Regions from separate parts of the Shewanella oneidensis MR-1 genome, predicted to be linked through region 2. Evidence: predicted binding sites of a transcription regulator. Region 2 holds the regulator's gene; each other region holds the start of a gene.
The links. The regulator sigma-54, encoded in region 2, starts transcription at its own class of promoters, with help from an activator protein. The targets are predictions, from matches to a motif close to GTTGGCACGNNNNTNGNNT.
Positions count from the first base shown of each region.

Region 1: a site for sigma-54 is predicted at 2,891-2,909, ahead of SO_RS15200 (FlgO family outer membrane protein). Genes of this name have one in related genera too.
Region 3: a site for sigma-54 is predicted at 3,294-3,312, ahead of flgF (flagellar basal-body rod protein FlgF). Genes of this name have one in related genera too.

Region 1 is NC_004347.2:3,390,870-3,396,089, forward strand. It holds gene flgA (flagellar basal body P-ring formation chaperone FlgA) at 43-750, shown strand; gene flgM (flagellar biosynthesis anti-sigma factor FlgM) at 826-1,146, shown strand; gene SO_RS15190 (flagella synthesis protein FlgN) at 1,156-1,581, shown strand; gene SO_RS15195 (LPP20 family lipoprotein) at 1,699-2,148, opposite strand; gene SO_RS15200 (FlgO family outer membrane protein) at 2,145-2,777, opposite strand; gene SO_RS15205 (flagellar assembly protein FlgT) at 3,051-4,226, shown strand; tRNA gene SO_RS15210 (tRNA-Arg) at 4,282-4,357, shown strand; gene SO_RS15215 (motility associated factor glycosyltransferase family protein) at 4,405-5,220, shown strand, end outside.
Region 2 is NC_004347.2:4,100,893-4,106,112, forward strand. It holds gene lptA (lipopolysaccharide transport periplasmic protein LptA) at 1-386, shown strand, start outside; gene lptB (LPS export ABC transporter ATP-binding protein) at 383-1,114, shown strand; gene SO_RS18440 (RNA polymerase factor sigma-54) at 1,221-2,696, shown strand; gene hpf (ribosome hibernation promoting factor) at 2,725-3,012, shown strand; gene ptsN (PTS IIA-like nitrogen regulatory protein PtsN) at 3,015-3,458, shown strand; gene rapZ (RNase adapter RapZ) at 3,455-4,309, shown strand; gene SO_RS18460 (HPr family phosphocarrier protein) at 4,296-4,571, shown strand; gene mgtE (magnesium transporter) at 4,768-5,220, shown strand, end outside.
Region 3 is NC_004347.2:3,382,215-3,387,434, forward strand. It holds gene SO_RS15130 (flagellar basal body P-ring protein FlgI) at 1-1,016, opposite strand, end outside; gene flgH (flagellar basal body L-ring protein FlgH) at 1,028-1,702, opposite strand; gene flgG (flagellar basal-body rod protein FlgG) at 1,715-2,503, opposite strand; gene flgF (flagellar basal-body rod protein FlgF) at 2,514-3,257, opposite strand; gene flgE (flagellar hook protein FlgE) at 3,430-4,791, opposite strand; gene flgD (flagellar hook assembly protein FlgD) at 4,859-5,220, opposite strand, start outside.

The sequences.
Region 1 (5,220 bases), 710 kb from region 2:
AAGTATAGGTGCATTCTGGCGTTACAAGCTAGTCTCTTCATTATGAAAGTAAATTTAGTCCACTTTTTTAGAATTTTCGTACTTTTTATTTCCACGGCAGCCAATGCTGAAACAGTGGTACCTAGCGTATCGGCGATATCCGAATTAGCTAAAGCCCTTATTAATGAAAAGATTTCAGTACCTGCAAATGCGAAAGTCGACATTAATCCACAAACGGTCGATCAACGAATGCTACCGGCGCAATGCGCGTCGCCGATAAAAGTCGAACTGGCATCGGATCGTGAAATTAGACGCAATAACACAGTTAAAGTCAGTTGTAATACACCCGATTTAGCCTATCCATGGCAAATTTTTATCTCTGTTCGAGTGGATATTCTTTTCCCTGTTGTTGTAGCAACAGAACCCTTAGCACCTGGTGAATTAATCAGCCCAACACAAGTTGAAATCCGCTACGTTGACCAAAATAGTTTGCGCGGTATGCAATTTAGCGATATCAATCAGCTTTCAGGCGTACGCGTTAAGCGCCGAGTTGCGAAAAATAATCCTATTTTTGCTAACAACCTTTGCTTTGTCTGTAAAAATGATGCTGTGTCGATTTATGTACGTTCAAGTAATTTTGTATTAAAAACGGTGGGAGAAGCGCTACAAGATGGTAATATTGGCGACCAAATCCGAGTCAAAAATAGTAGCTCTAACAAAGAGCTAGATGCCACAGTCACGGCCATTGGCGAAGTAGAAGTTAGAATGTAAAATAGGCTAAAGCTTTTTGATGAGCTGCCGATACCCCAGTTAAGAAATCCCGTATACATGACGCTGGAGCCTAAAATGGCAATTGATATTAGCAAATTTAACGCCGGAACGGCTGCACAAGTCCGTTCAAACAGCACTAAACAGAGCAGCGAAAGCGAGCAATCATCTCAGGTAGCGGCTAAATCGACTCAACAAAAGGGTGATTCTTTTGTCATTACAGCTCAAGCTCAACAGTTACAAGGAGCTCACACTAAAATGGCAAGTCTCCCAGAAGTCGACCAAAAGAAAGTAGCTGAAATCAAACAAGCGATTGCAGAAGGTCGCTACAAAATTGATCCCGAAAAGTTGGCCGCCAATATCGCCAACTTTGAAGCAGAATTAAACGAGCTTAATTAAAGAGTAACTATGACTGAAATAGCTAAACTGGTAGATCAACAACACGCCCATTTGGCTGTTCTTAAACAAATTATCCTTAAAGAAAAAGGCGCTTTGGTTGACCAGAACGCCGATTTGCTTTTATCGCTGGCTGACCAAAAATCTAAATGCTTACAAGCTCTAAAGGCAAATGATGACTTTCTTGCCAATCACAGTGATAAATCGTTGCTCACTGAGCAAGCAGAATTGTCGGCTAAAATGGCTGTGGTCAAAGAAGCACTCATCGAGTGTAAAGATCTCAACGCACAAAATGCCAGTTTGATAGAAATGAATCTTGCTAGCCTAAACCGCTTTGCTCAGGCCTTGCAGGCGAGTCGAAATGCCACCACGCTGACGTATAACGATAAAGGCAAAACATCGACCTTTTCAAGCTTAGGCAATGATTTAAAAGCTTAAAGCGTTATCAATCCAAACGGGTTAGAAACAAAAACCGCGCTAAATTAGCGCGGTTTTTGTTATTGATAGCCTGTATGAGTTCAGATGTATTAGTTCAGACTAGATCTGAGCCATCACTTAAAAGTAAGTGACTTCTTTAATTCTTTGTGGGCGACTCTGCTGTTGATAAATTTGCCATACTTTAGAAAAATCGAGTTCTAACTCAGTAACATAGTGCTCACCTGCGGGATAGCTTTTTACAACTCTTGCACCGCGGATCACCCCTGTAACAGAAGCCTTAACATTGTCATCTGTGAGCATCCAATCACTGACACTGCTGTTAGCGGTGATCTTTTGTCCATATACTTGTTCGGCCAGTTCACGGTAAGCCACAATTTTAGACGCCTGCATCGCCATCAAGACTCTTTGGGATTGCTCTTTGGCAGGTTGCGTCGCCAAAGGTGCATAACCGATAGCCGTCAGCTTAGGGAAGCTTGTTGGAGGCACATCCTCCCATTCCACATACTTATCTTTAGCGGCACAACCAGTAAGTAGAAGCGCCGCGATAACTAAAAGGTAGCGTTTCATTTTTCATCTCCTAACACACGCACTTCGTTCATGCCGGGGGCCGACTGGCGATATAAAATCCCATCGTGAGAGATTATTTGCTCAGAGGGCTGCATATAATTGCTCAATTCTTTTTGTGTGACAAAAGTTTGCGAAGCAGAGACCACTCGATTATTGCTTAACGTTACAATTCGAGTATTAATCGCCAAACCATTGGTTGTCGGACTCATTGTGGAGACCACAATATGATCGACAGGCAAGTTAGTAGATAGTTTTTGCCAATCACGCGTCAAAATAAAATCGCCATCGCCTGTGACACGAAGTCCATCACCAAGATTTAACTCCACCACATTAAATTGAAAACTGTGCAAAGATGCCATGAGTCCCTGCTGCAATTGCAGCGCAACCGCATTGGTACTGCTCATATCACCCACTAACACAGGTGTGGTAACGACAATGGGTTGATCAGGACGCAATGCATCATTTTGCTTGACTAACTCAGTCACGATACGTTGTGCCAAATGGTTAATCACCGCCGTCGGCGGCAAACCATTGCCATCAACTAAGCTAGGTTTTGGCGGAGCAACGGGTTTGGTCGCACACCCAACCAGCACCAAAAGAGCTAGGGGAATGAACGCACGCTTTAGCATGGAAGTAACCTCATTATCGATATCAATGCGCCTCAAAGCGAGCCGCGATCTTTGTCAAAAAGATTGCAATTATTAGACCAAGTCAAAAAACAGGCCCAACTAACTCACCTGATTATCGACAGCTGTGCCAATAACTTTACCCTATATACCTATTCAGCAACTTCAAGTTGTTTGGGATATCTCATAAATCAGGCACGGAACTTGCTTTTAGAGCCTATAAAACTGCCATTAAACTGACTCACTGATTGGCACAACTTACGTAAGGGCTCATTGATGAACATACTCAAAAAGAACTTGCTCATAATTAGCAGCCTAGTGCTGGCAATACTTCAGGCCAATCAAGTGCACGCTGAATGGGTCGAAGCCAGTGGTGAAGCGATCATCACCAACGGCAACATTGCCCAAGCGAGGGAAGAAGCCATCAATCAAGCGGTGAGCTATGCCACCCTCAGTACAGGGATCCAAATTTCCAGTGAACAACAAACCATTAACGGCAATCTGACACAAAACAGCTTTGCCATTAATCGTTATGCCCAAGCAATCAGTATTCAACTCGTCAACGAACGCATTCAGGGAAATAAAATTTATGTTTCGCTTAGACTCGACCTCAATGACGACCCAACCCAACAATGCCCAGCGGGTCAATTAAAAGCAGCGATTCTGATTCCCCAAGCGCAAATAAAAGACCGAGCACAATTACGCTACGGCCAATTATCAGGTTTTGAAGAAGTTATCTCCGAAAAACTCGGTAATAGTATCGATGGTTACTCATCGACAGGATTTAGCCATACCCATGCCAAAGAAAGGCTCGATATCGCACAAGAACTGGTAGATGTTCGCGGTTATCGGCTTCCGAGTTGGCTAAGTGAAATTACCGATAGCCAATATATTTTACTACCGCAAATTATTGATATTTCGACAGAGCCAGTACAAGCCACCTTTATGGGATGGTGGGACGAAGCGCCACAAAGGCAGTTTCAAATAAAACTCAGCCTTTATCATGGGATCAGCGGTGAAGAAGTGTGGAGCAAAACCTACAGCACCTCGGCCCGTTGGGAATTTGAGGAACAAGCTATTGTAGCCCCTAATAGTGATAGATTCTGGCGCTCATCCTATGGCAGAAATATCAGTCAACTTATACAAGAAGCGACCCGAGATATTGATAAAACACTCAACTGCAGGCCACTACTTGGACAAGTCGTCAGCCGTCAAGGTGACAGAATTATCCTCAACTTAGGTCGTAAACATGGGATCCGTGTTAGTGATAAGTTTCAAGTGGTGTTACAACGCAATTTACCGGATAGACTCAATGAAATGCGCGCCATTGCTACCAAAAGCCGAGCAACAGTACAAATTGAACAAGTGAGTGAAGAAAGTGCAACAGCGGTACTCGTTGACCAAAATGCGGTTTACAATGTACAGATAAACGACATTGCGCTTAAGATTTAAGCAACTAAATCATAAGCCTTTTAATCAAAGATAAAACCAGTATAATCACCAGCGTCTCTTCATAGCTCAACAGGATAGAGCAGCCGCCTCCTAAGCGGCCGATCGGGGTTCGAGTCCCTGTGGAGAGACCAGATAGTGATGTCGGTAATATCAAAACGAAAGCTTCCGAGGAAACGGAATGACTGAACTATTTGCCATTAATCTGAGTATTATTGCTAAACGCTGGCCAATTGTGGCTGCTGCGATAAAAAGCCAATCAATTGACCATCTTGATGCGCACTTAGTTCAAGGCCAAAACCAAACTATCAGTGTTAATGGCATTCAGCTCAGCAGCCGTCATGACCGCATCGCTGAAGCACAGCTGTTTATTAGCACCCTTCCCTCAAATGCTCACCAAGTCACGGTTTATGGCGTGGGTATGGGTGATGTTCCAAGTCTGTTGATTGAAAATCCGCACTATACTCGCATTGAAGTATGCATTTTAAATTTGGCAGTATTCGCGTTACTGCTTTGTTACACCGATCAGAGGGAATGGCTAAGTCATCCGAATGTGGTATTAAATGCGATACCTAGTGCCACGCTGCAATTTCCGAATATTGCCATTACCCCAGATCTTAATCTCGTCAGTGATGACAATGCCACACTGAGGGATCTCTTAGTGATGGAGCTTAATCGTGATTTCACCAATCGACACCATCAAATCGATGATCCTGAGATCCTTAAGCGCTTTGCCGATAATCAGGTGTTTATTACTAATGATCCCGATGCTGCCCATTTAACTAAAAGCTACAATCCATACAAAGCAATCGTCATAGGCTCAGGTCCGTCTTTAGAAGAACATTATGCTTATCTTAAGCAGTTGAGTTTAAGCCCATCGAGACCCTTATTGATTGCTGCGGATACGGCTTTGCGTGGATTACTTCATCATCAGATTAAGCCTGATATTGTCGTCTGTATTGACGGTTTAATTTCCTCCTATCATTTGCCTTTGTCA
Region 2 (5,220 bases):
AAGGTTCAATCAAAATCAATGCGGATCAACTCCGTGCATTTTCAGCCGAAGGCGAAAACAGCAAGATTCTAGTGGCGACAGGTAATCCAGCAACCTATAGCCAGATCCTCGACGATGGCCGCCCAGCATCTGCTAGCGCCAAAGAAATTCGCTATGAAATGGCCACGAGGACCTTGACGCTAACAGGCACCGCCACCCTTGACCAAGCGGGTAGCCAAGTCACAGGCAATCTAATTCGTTACAATATCATTCAGCAAAAACTGATCGCCGAAAGTACCGGCAATGGTGACGATCGTGTGATTACCATTATTCAACCTGATAACTATCAGGAAGAACTGAAAAACGCACCTGCGGATAAACCTGTGAAAAAACAGGACTCTAAATGACCCAAATCACCTTAAAAGCACAGAATCTGGCCAAGAGTTATAAAAGCCGTCAGGTTGTTAAAGATGTCAGCCTCACGGTTAAAACGGGTCAAGTTGTTGGCCTGCTTGGCCCAAACGGCGCAGGTAAAACTACCACCTTTTACATGGTAGTGGGCTTAGTAAAAAGCGATAAAGGTCATATCTTTATCGACGATGATGATTTAACTGCCGACCCTATGCATCTGCGTGCTCGCAAAGGTATTGGTTACCTGCCACAGGAAGCCAGTATCTTTCGCAAATTAACCGTGCACGACAATATCATGGCGGTACTGCAAACCCGTAAAGAACTCAATAGCGACCAGCGCGAAGAAGCACTAGAGCAGCTATTAGAAGAGTTCCATATCACCCATATTCGTGACAGCCAAGGCATGTCCTTATCGGGCGGCGAACGTCGTCGTGTCGAAATTGCCCGCGCATTAGCGGCTAACCCAAAGTTTATTTTGCTCGATGAACCCTTTGCGGGCGTTGATCCAATCTCGGTTATCGATATCAAGAAAATTATCGAGCAACTCAAAAGTCGAGGTCTTGGAGTATTGATTACTGACCACAATGTGCGCGAGACCTTAGATGTCTGTGAACATGCTTACATTGTCAGTCACGGCAGTCTTATCGCCGAAGGAACTCCTGCAGAGATCTTAGACAATCAGCAAGTTAGGGCTGTGTACTTAGGTGAACAATTCAGGCTATAGTTACTAAAACTGAGCTAATCAGCCTTGAATTTGGCAGCGCAAAGCGCCATCAGTATGATATCAAGCGACCTAAACTCACAATAATAACGTAGGGATCAGCGGTAACATGAAAGCGTCACTCCAGCTCAAACTGGGTCAACAGTTAACCATGACGCCACAACTACAGCAGGCCATTCGTCTGTTGCAATTGTCGTCATTAGAACTGCAGCAAGAGATCCAGCAAGCCTTAGACTCTAATCCTCTTCTCGAGCTGGAAGAGGAGCAATTCGATGCGCCTAGCGAACGTAAACAAGATCTCGCTGATACCGATTTTAGTGAAACCAGCGCCCAGCCACAGGAGCAAGACAACTCCACCGTGGATATTGCCGAGTCACTGACCAAAGAATCCCTGCCCGAAGAGCTCCCCATGGACACCACTTGGGATGAAGTCTTTACCGCATCGCCCAATTCTGGCTCGGGCGCTAGCCGTGAAGATGATATGCCGTTCCAAGGGGAAACCAGCGAGGGGCTATACGAACATTTAGAATGGCAAAAAAACCTCACACCATTCTCAGAAACTGACTTAGCCATAGCCACTGCCATTATTGATGCCATAGATGATCAAGGCTATCTCACTCAAAGCACTGAAGATATTCTCGAAGCCATGGGCAACCCCGAGATAGAACTGGATGAAGTTGAAGCGGTACTTAAACGTATTCAACACTTCGATCCCGTTGGCGTTGCGGCAAGGGATTTAAGCGAATGTTTACTGATCCAGCTATCCCATTTTTCTCCTGATACTCCGCATCTCGAAAATGCCCGCATGTTGATCAAAGATCATCTTGATCTGATCGCTGCCCGCGACTTTAGACTGTTAATGCGTAAGACCAAACTCAAAGAAGACGAGTTAAGGGATAGCATTGCGCTTATCCAAACCTTGAATCCTCGTCCTGGCTTACTCATCACTGCAGTCGATGAAGAATATGTGGTCCCAGATGTCTCAGTTTCGAAAAAAAATGGCCGCTGGGTCGTTGAGCTTAACCCCGATTGCATGCCCAAAATCAATGTCAATCAGCAATATGCAGCAATGGCTCGTAGTTCAAAAAATCAAGCAGACAGCCAATTTATTCGTGGCCATTTGCAGGAAGCCAAATGGTTTATCAAAAGCCTTGAAAGCCGCAACGAAACACTGCTCAAGGTGGCAAACTGCATAGTGCAATACCAACAAGGTTTCTTCGAATACGGTGAAGAAGCCATGAAACCCATGGTCCTAAACGATATCGCCGAAGCGGTAGAAATGCATGAGTCCACCATTTCACGGGTGACCACTCAAAAATACATGCATACCCCAAAAGGACTTTTTGAACTAAAATACTTCTTCTCAAGCCACGTCGGGACAGATGATGGCGGTGAGTGCTCATCCACGGCAATCAGGGCTTTCATTAAGAAACTGGTTGCAGCGGAAAACCAGAAAAAACCATTGAGCGACAGCAAGATGGCTCAACTTCTGGCAGAACAGGGAATTAACGTTGCGCGCAGAACCATTGCGAAGTATCGAGAAGCGATGCTTATTCCCCCTTCCAATCAGCGTAAAAGTTTATAGCCTATTATGGATATCGGAGGACGTTTCTATGCAAATACACCTAAGTGGACACCATATCGAGATTACTGAATCGTTACGGGCATATGTTGAGGAAAAGTTTTCAAAACTTGAACGTCATTTCGAACAGATCAATAATGTGCACGTTGTGCTCAATGTTGAAAAAATGCAACAAATTGCCGAAGCGAGAATCAACCTCACCGGTGGTGAAGTCTTCGCGACTTCAGAGCATGCAGATATGTATGCTGCCATAGACGTCCTGATTGATAAACTTGATCGTCAGGTTATTAAACACAAAGAGAAGTTAACAAAACACTAGCAATGGAACTTCGTACCATACTGCGGCCGGAGTGCACAACCTGCGCCACTCCAGGCAGTAAGAAAAAGGTACTGGAACTTATCAGCGACTTAGCCGCTGCCCAGTACCCCACCCTATCATCTCAAGCGATCTTCGAAAGCCTTGTGGCGCGCGAAAAGATGGGTAGCACAGGTATAGGTAACGGTATCGCCATTCCACATGGTCGATTAACCGATATAACACAACCCATAGCGATATTGATAAAATGTGAGGAGCCGATAGCCTTTGATGCTATCGATAAACAACCTGTCGATATTTTATTTGCGCTACTCGTGCCTGCCAATCAATGTCAGCAGCACTTAAGCACCTTGTCCTGCATGGCTGAAAAGCTGAGCGACAAGCAAGTATTGAAACAATTGCGTAAGACGCATGATGAAACGGAACTCTATCAGGTAATCATTGGATGAAACTGGTCATAGTGTCAGGGCGTTCAGGCTCAGGCAAATCGGTCGCACTTAGAGTGCTTGAAGATCTCGGCTACTATTGTGTCGATAATTTGCCTTTGCCGTTAATCGGCAGTTTGCTTGAACAGCTCAAAGGCAGTAACGATCTCGTCGCCATCAGTGTCGACGTGCGTAACCTGCCGGAGCAAGACAAAGTCCTGGTCAAACAGCTTGCAAGCCTACCTGAGGGCACTGAGCTCACTAGCTTTTTTCTAAATTCCAGCGATAAAGTCCTGCTCAAGCGCTATAGCGAAACCCGCCGTTTACATCCCTTGTCTAAGAGTCGTGTTTCACTGCAAGAAGCCATTAAACTCGAAGGCAAGCTGCTAGAGCCGCTGTCACAACAAATGGATCACTACATAGATACCTCCAATCTAAATATCTATGAACTCAGTGACCAAGTGCGGCAAATTCTGCTTGGCAGTGTCGATAAGGAACTAGTGATCAACTTCGAGTCCTTCGGTTTTAAGCATGGTATGCCGACCGAAGCTGACTTTATGTTTGATGTGCGCTTTTTGCCAAATCCGCACTGGGAGCCAGAGCTGCGACCACTTACCGGTTTAGATGAACCCGTTGCCGAGTTTTTAAATCGCCAGCCACTGGTGAATAAGTTCATCTGGCAAATTGAGAATCTACTCGAAACCTGGTTGCCCCATTTAGAGCGCAATAATCGTAGCTATCTCACGATTGCGATTGGTTGCACGGGTGGCCAACATCGCTCCGTTTATGTCGCCGAGCAACTGGCAAAGCGTTTTAGTAATGGCAAGCACAAAGTCAATGCACGCCATCGAGAGTTGAGCCATGCCAAAGCTTGAACGCCAAGTCACCATTTGCAATAAACTCGGCTTGCATGCCCGCGCCGCCACAAAGCTCGTGGTGCTTGCTTCTGAGTTTGATGCCAGCATTACCCTGATCCAAGGTGAAAAACAGGCCTCTGCCGCCAGTGTATTAGGGCTATTAATGCTTGAGACGGGTATGGGTAAAACCATCACCTTGATTGCCGAAGGCCCGGATGCAGAACCCGCCCTCAATGCCATTTGCGCACTGATAGACGCTAAGTTCGACGAAGCCAGCTAACTAAGGCTTGAACTTATCAACGCCTGCTGCTATTCAAGACACCGTATAGTTTATTTTTATTTTCAGAACGTTAACTCACTAAAACGCATTTGTGGCTCGACGCTTTCCTGTCCGTTCAATTACAATATGCTGCCGCGCTTTGGCTTAAATCCTTAATCGCCAACCTATGCTCCACCGCAGCCACCCTGGAGGAAACATGCCTGTACAAGTCTCAGACAGCTTACAAGTCGAACATCGTCTTGACCAACTGAGCCAAGCTCTCAACAGTGGTATGTTTGTGCATGTCAGGCAAATGCTGCAAAACATGGCGTCATCGGATATTGCATTGATTTTAGAATCTTCACCGCCCAAGGCACGACAAGTACTATGGCAGCTAATCGATCAAGATCAGCTCGGGGATATTCTCGATGAACTCAGCGAAGAGTTAAAAGATCCGCTGATCCGCGCCATGAGCCCTGAACGTGTCGCTAAAGCCACCGCCAGCATGGATACGGACGATCTGGCTTATATTCTGCGAAGCCTACCTGATACGGTTTACAAACAAGTATTGCAGTCTATGAGCCTGCAAAACCGTCAGCGGGTCGAGCAAGCGCTCTCCTACCCCGATGAAACCGCGGGCAGCTTAATGAACACCGATACAGTGACTTTA
Region 3 (5,220 bases), 720 kb from region 2:
GCTGCACCCACTAAGTTTACGGCGCGCACTAATTCATCTAAGGTCGTGCCTGGATTAAACATAAACATCCGGCGATCACTTTCGGTAGCATTAATCGTGCTATTACTGGTCACTGTTGTTTGACCATTGGCTAGCGCATTTGGCTGAGACACCTGAGTCGCTTCGGCGATAGTCACAGTCAAACCACCATGAGTCACTGCCGCAGGCAATAACTTGACATTCTGCCCCACCACAATCGTGCCCGTACGCGAATTCACAATCACTTTGGCGGACTCCTCAGCAGGTTCCACCTCAATGTTTTCTAGCGTGGCTAAAAAGGATACCCGTTGAGATACATCCCTTGGTGCACTGACCTGAATCGACGTTGCATCCAATGGACGCGCCATATCAGGACCGAGCAGATCATTAATCGCATCGGCCATCCGCTGCGCGGTCGAAAAATCCGAGCGACGTAAGTTAAACGTCAAATAATCGCCAGTGGAAAACGGCGTTGCCACACTGCGTTCAACAATGGCGCCATTAGGAATGCGGCCAACGGTGGGTGTGTTTTGAATCACTTTAGAGCCATCCAAACCATCGGCACTAAAACCACTTACGACTAAGCTGCCCTGGGCAATTGCATACACATTACCGTCAACCCCTTTAAGGAAAGTTTGCAGTAAGGTTCCACCACGTAAGCTTTTTGCCTCACCCAAGCTTGAAACGGTCACATCTAATTCTTGACCCGGCTTGATAAAGGCAGGCATATCAGCATGCACAGCGACCACCGCCACGTTTTTGATTTTGGGTCTAAAATTTTCAGGCAAATTGATGCCGAAATTTTTTAGCATAGTGGTGAAAGTTTGCTCGGTGTAATTGGTTTTCTCCCCTGTACCCGGTAACCCCACTACCAAGCCGTAACCAATTAACTGGTTATTGCGCACCCCTTGCACATTGGCAATATCTTTAATGCGTTCTGCCTGGCTGGGCATAGAAAACGCCAACATAAAAACGGCAAAAATGAGTTTACATTTCATGATATGACTCCTTAGAAGGGCCACCAGTCGCTCATAAAGAACTGGCTTAACCAGCCCACTTTTTGCGCTTCGGCGAAAGTACCAGTACCGCTATATTGAATACGCGCATTGGCCATACGGGTTGAATCGATTGTGTTATCTGGCTTGATATCTTGCGAGCGCACAATACCGGTCACGCGGATAAACTCATCACCATTGTTGATTGAAATCCACTTTTCACCGCGCACGACTAAGTTACCGTTATTGAGCACTTGCATAATATTGGCGGAGATACTGCCATCTAAGCTATTGCTTTGATCTGCATCGGATTCGCGCTTAGTATTCATGCTATCTTTGTAGCGTAGGTCGAGGGGGATACCGCCTAAAGACAGATTACTGCCACCCGCATAAACCGGATCGAGCGTCATATCAGAGCCTTTTTTGATCTGATTACCAGCACTTTTTTTAGCTTGGGTCGCTTCTTTTAGTACGATAGTGATAATGTCGCCGACTTTATGGGCGCGAATATCCGAATAAAGACTGGCCGCTTGACTATCTTGGTAAATGGACCCTGTGGCCGCAATCTTGGTTGGTGGCGCTTCGGGGTAAACAGGAGCATAGAAGGGATCATCCGCAATCGGCTTCTTTGGGGTTGAACTACATGCCGTCAGCAAGAGCGCAGCGGCCAATAGTAAATATCTAGCCATGATCATGTGCCTCTATAAATTCTGATTCACATAAGCCAGCATCTGATCGACCGCCGAAATGACTTTGGAGTTCATCTCATAAATCCGCTGACTTTCAATAAGGTTAACCAGCTCTTCGGTCACGTTCACGTTAGAGGTTTCTAACGCACCTTGACGAATCGCCCCCATACCATCCAGAGATGCAGTACCTTGGATCGGTGTACCGCTGGCACCGGTTTCGGTGTACAGGTTTTGTCCCATAGGATCTAAACCCGATGGGTTAATAAAGTCGGTCATACTGAGCTGACCCACGACTTGGTTTTCTGCCGCGCCCGGTGTTTTTACCGAGACTTCACCTTCGGCTGATACTGTAATACTGGTCGCATCTTCCGGAATCGTGATCGGTGGTTGCAACACATAGCCCGAACCCGGCGTTACAATTTGCCCAGTATCATCTAAGGTAAATTGACCATTACGAGTATAAGCTGTAGTGCCATCGGGTAACTGGATTTCGAAAAAACCAGGGCCTTCAATCATCAGATCGAGCGAGTTATCCGTGGTCAGCATATTGCCTTGGGTAAACATTTTTTGAGTGGCTACCACTTTGGTACCCGCACCAATGTTTAAACCGTTTGGCAACTTAGTGTTAGAGGCGCTAATGCCCCCTGCTTGGTTAACCGTTTGATATAACAAATCTTCAAATACCGCGCGGCTCTTTTTGTAGCCTACGGTGCTGGCGTTTGCGACGTTGTTTGAAATCACCGAAATATCAGTTTGCTGTGCGTCTAAGCCAGTTTTACTAATCCATAACGCTGGATGCATAATTTATCTCCTAACTAATCCGCATGAGTGAAGATGAAGCGCGATCATTTTCTTCCGCGGTTTTCATCATCTTGACTTGCAATTCAAATTGTCGCTGTAGGTCAATTAAAGACACCATCTCATCCACGGAATTGACGTTACTGCCCTCTACAGCACCACTTTCAACAGACACACTGGGATCGGCTGGGGCAGGATCACCTGACACCAAACGGAATAACCCATCCTCGCCACGCATCATTTGTGCGTTGCCGGGGTTAACCAGCTTTAACCGTCCAACCTCTTCGACGACTTCCGTCGTCGCACCTTGAGGCCGAACAGAGATAATCCCGTCCTGAGAAATCGTGACCTTTTCAATCGGCAGCGGTAATACAATCGGCCCCGCATCACCCATTACCGGATTTCCACGGTCGTTATGCAATAAACCCGTTGAGTCAAAGCTTAAACTACCGGAACGGGTATAGGCCTCGCTACCATCCTGTGCTTGCACAGCGAACCAACCATCACCTTTAATGGCAACGTCAAGATCGCGTCCAGTGCTTTTAATCGGGCCTGAACGAAAATTGGCGGAGGGGGTTTCAACCATGGCAAACACCCTTGTAGGCAATCCTTCACCAAAGGCTTGCATCGATCTGGCTTGTGCCATATCAGACTTAAATCCGTCGGTATTGGCGTTAGCTAAGTTGTTGGCACGCAATGCCAACTCATTCATATTTTGCTTAGCACCGCTCATGGATATATAGAGGAATTTGTCCACAGACTGCTCCGTCAAATTTTCAACATGACAATAGCAAAGCAAGCATCATGCCAATAAAACAAGCAGCTAATTGACTGATAAATTAGAAATGTTTAATAAGAAAGTGAAGGCATTACAGAAAGAGGCTAAGTGTTGCCGTAAGCGGCAACACTTAGAAGAGGGATAAATCAACTTAACGAATTTGCAGTACCGTTTGTTGCAGCGTGTTATTCACTTCCAATGTACGTGAGTTGGCTTGGAAATTACGTTGGGCTGAAATCAAATCCACCAGCTCGGTCGTCAAGTCGATGTTAGATTGCTCTAACGCCGAAGAACTGAGACTACCAAAGGTGCCACTATTAGGCTCACCAGCCAAGGCTGGACCTGACGATAAACTCGCCTTCCATGAAGTATTACCCACTTGCGTCAAACCTTGTTCGTTCGCAAAGCGTACTAAAGCAACACGGGCTAATGGCACTGTTGAACCATTGGAGTAACTCGCAGTGATCAAACCATCTTCACCGATTTCGACATTGGTTAAACGTCCAACGGTGGTGCCATCCTGTGACAATTCTGTGGCGGCAAAGGGAGCAGAGTATTGCGTTGGCGCATTGAACTTGATATTTACGGCTTGGGTGCCATCGGCACCAGGACCTAAAACACCAGCACCACCTACCCCTAACGCTTCCGTGGTAACTACTGCAGGATCACTCCCTGTATACACACCGACAGAGTTAAACTTCAGAACCGATCCCTTCCAGCCACCAGTGGTTTGAGCTGTACCAGTTGCATCGGGAGTACCATCACCATTGGTGTCTGTCTGATAGGTTCCTGCGGGACCTGATACATCGACTTGCTTGCCATCAATGGCATAGTAGGCAACCCAGTTGTTTTCACCATTGTAAGAGCCGTTGTTTGGCTTCACAAAATAGGTAGTCATAATATGTGGCTCACCCAATGAGTCATAAATCGTCATGGATGTAACGCTGTTATAGGTTTTGGAGTCTAAAGGATCAAAAGCAGCAGGGTCGAGTGAACCTTCTTTTGCATTGAGGTTCATCTGCAAAGTCACGTTTTCAGTCTGAACAGGGCTACCCGCGGTATCAGGAATTTGCACAGGTTTAGCCGTAGTCAAACTGACAGAAGTGGAGTTACCATCTTTATCCACTGGGAAGGTCTGCAAAAAATTACCTGCAGAGTCAACCATATAATTATTTTTATCGACTTTAAATGCACCAGCACGGGTAAACTGATGATCCAATGTACCGATCTCAGACGCTGTCACAAAAAAACCACCACCTTTAATCGCCAAATCCAACGAGTTATTAGTCAACTGCAGACTGCCTTGGTGGAATTGCTGCGCCACTTGGCTTGTTGCCACCCCGCCACCCACAGCCGTTTTTGAGTTTGAGAAAATTGAATTAGCGTAAACATCCGCAAATTCAGCGCGCGATTCTTTAAAGCCAATGGTATTCGCATTCGCAATGTTGTTCGCCGTAGTGTTCAAATCTTTCTGCGCAGCAGAAATGCCACTCAATGCAATGTTAAACGACATAATTCACCTCTACATTTGCTCAATTCAATAATGGACAAGTAAGGTCCATTTACAATCTTGATAACCATTAAACTTCTGTAATAGCAAGCACATCCGACAACTTAAAGGCCATTCCACCTTTGAGGTTCAAAATGGCACCGGTCGCTGCAGTACCTAAGGAAACACTGGTCACATGCCCATAGGTCGATACTGCTAACGCTTGCGATTTATCATTCACCAAACCCGATGCTTTGATGGAGTAATTGCCTGCGGCAACAGGTTCCCCTTTATCGTTCAAACCATCCCACTTGACATCAGTGTTACCGCCCTTGCTACCATCGACAGTAAATGTTCTGACCACTTGCCCTTTCTCATCTTCGATTCGAATGTTGATGACGGGAATTTTTTCTGAAGTACTGATTACGCCATTTAAACCAGGACTTTCTGCAG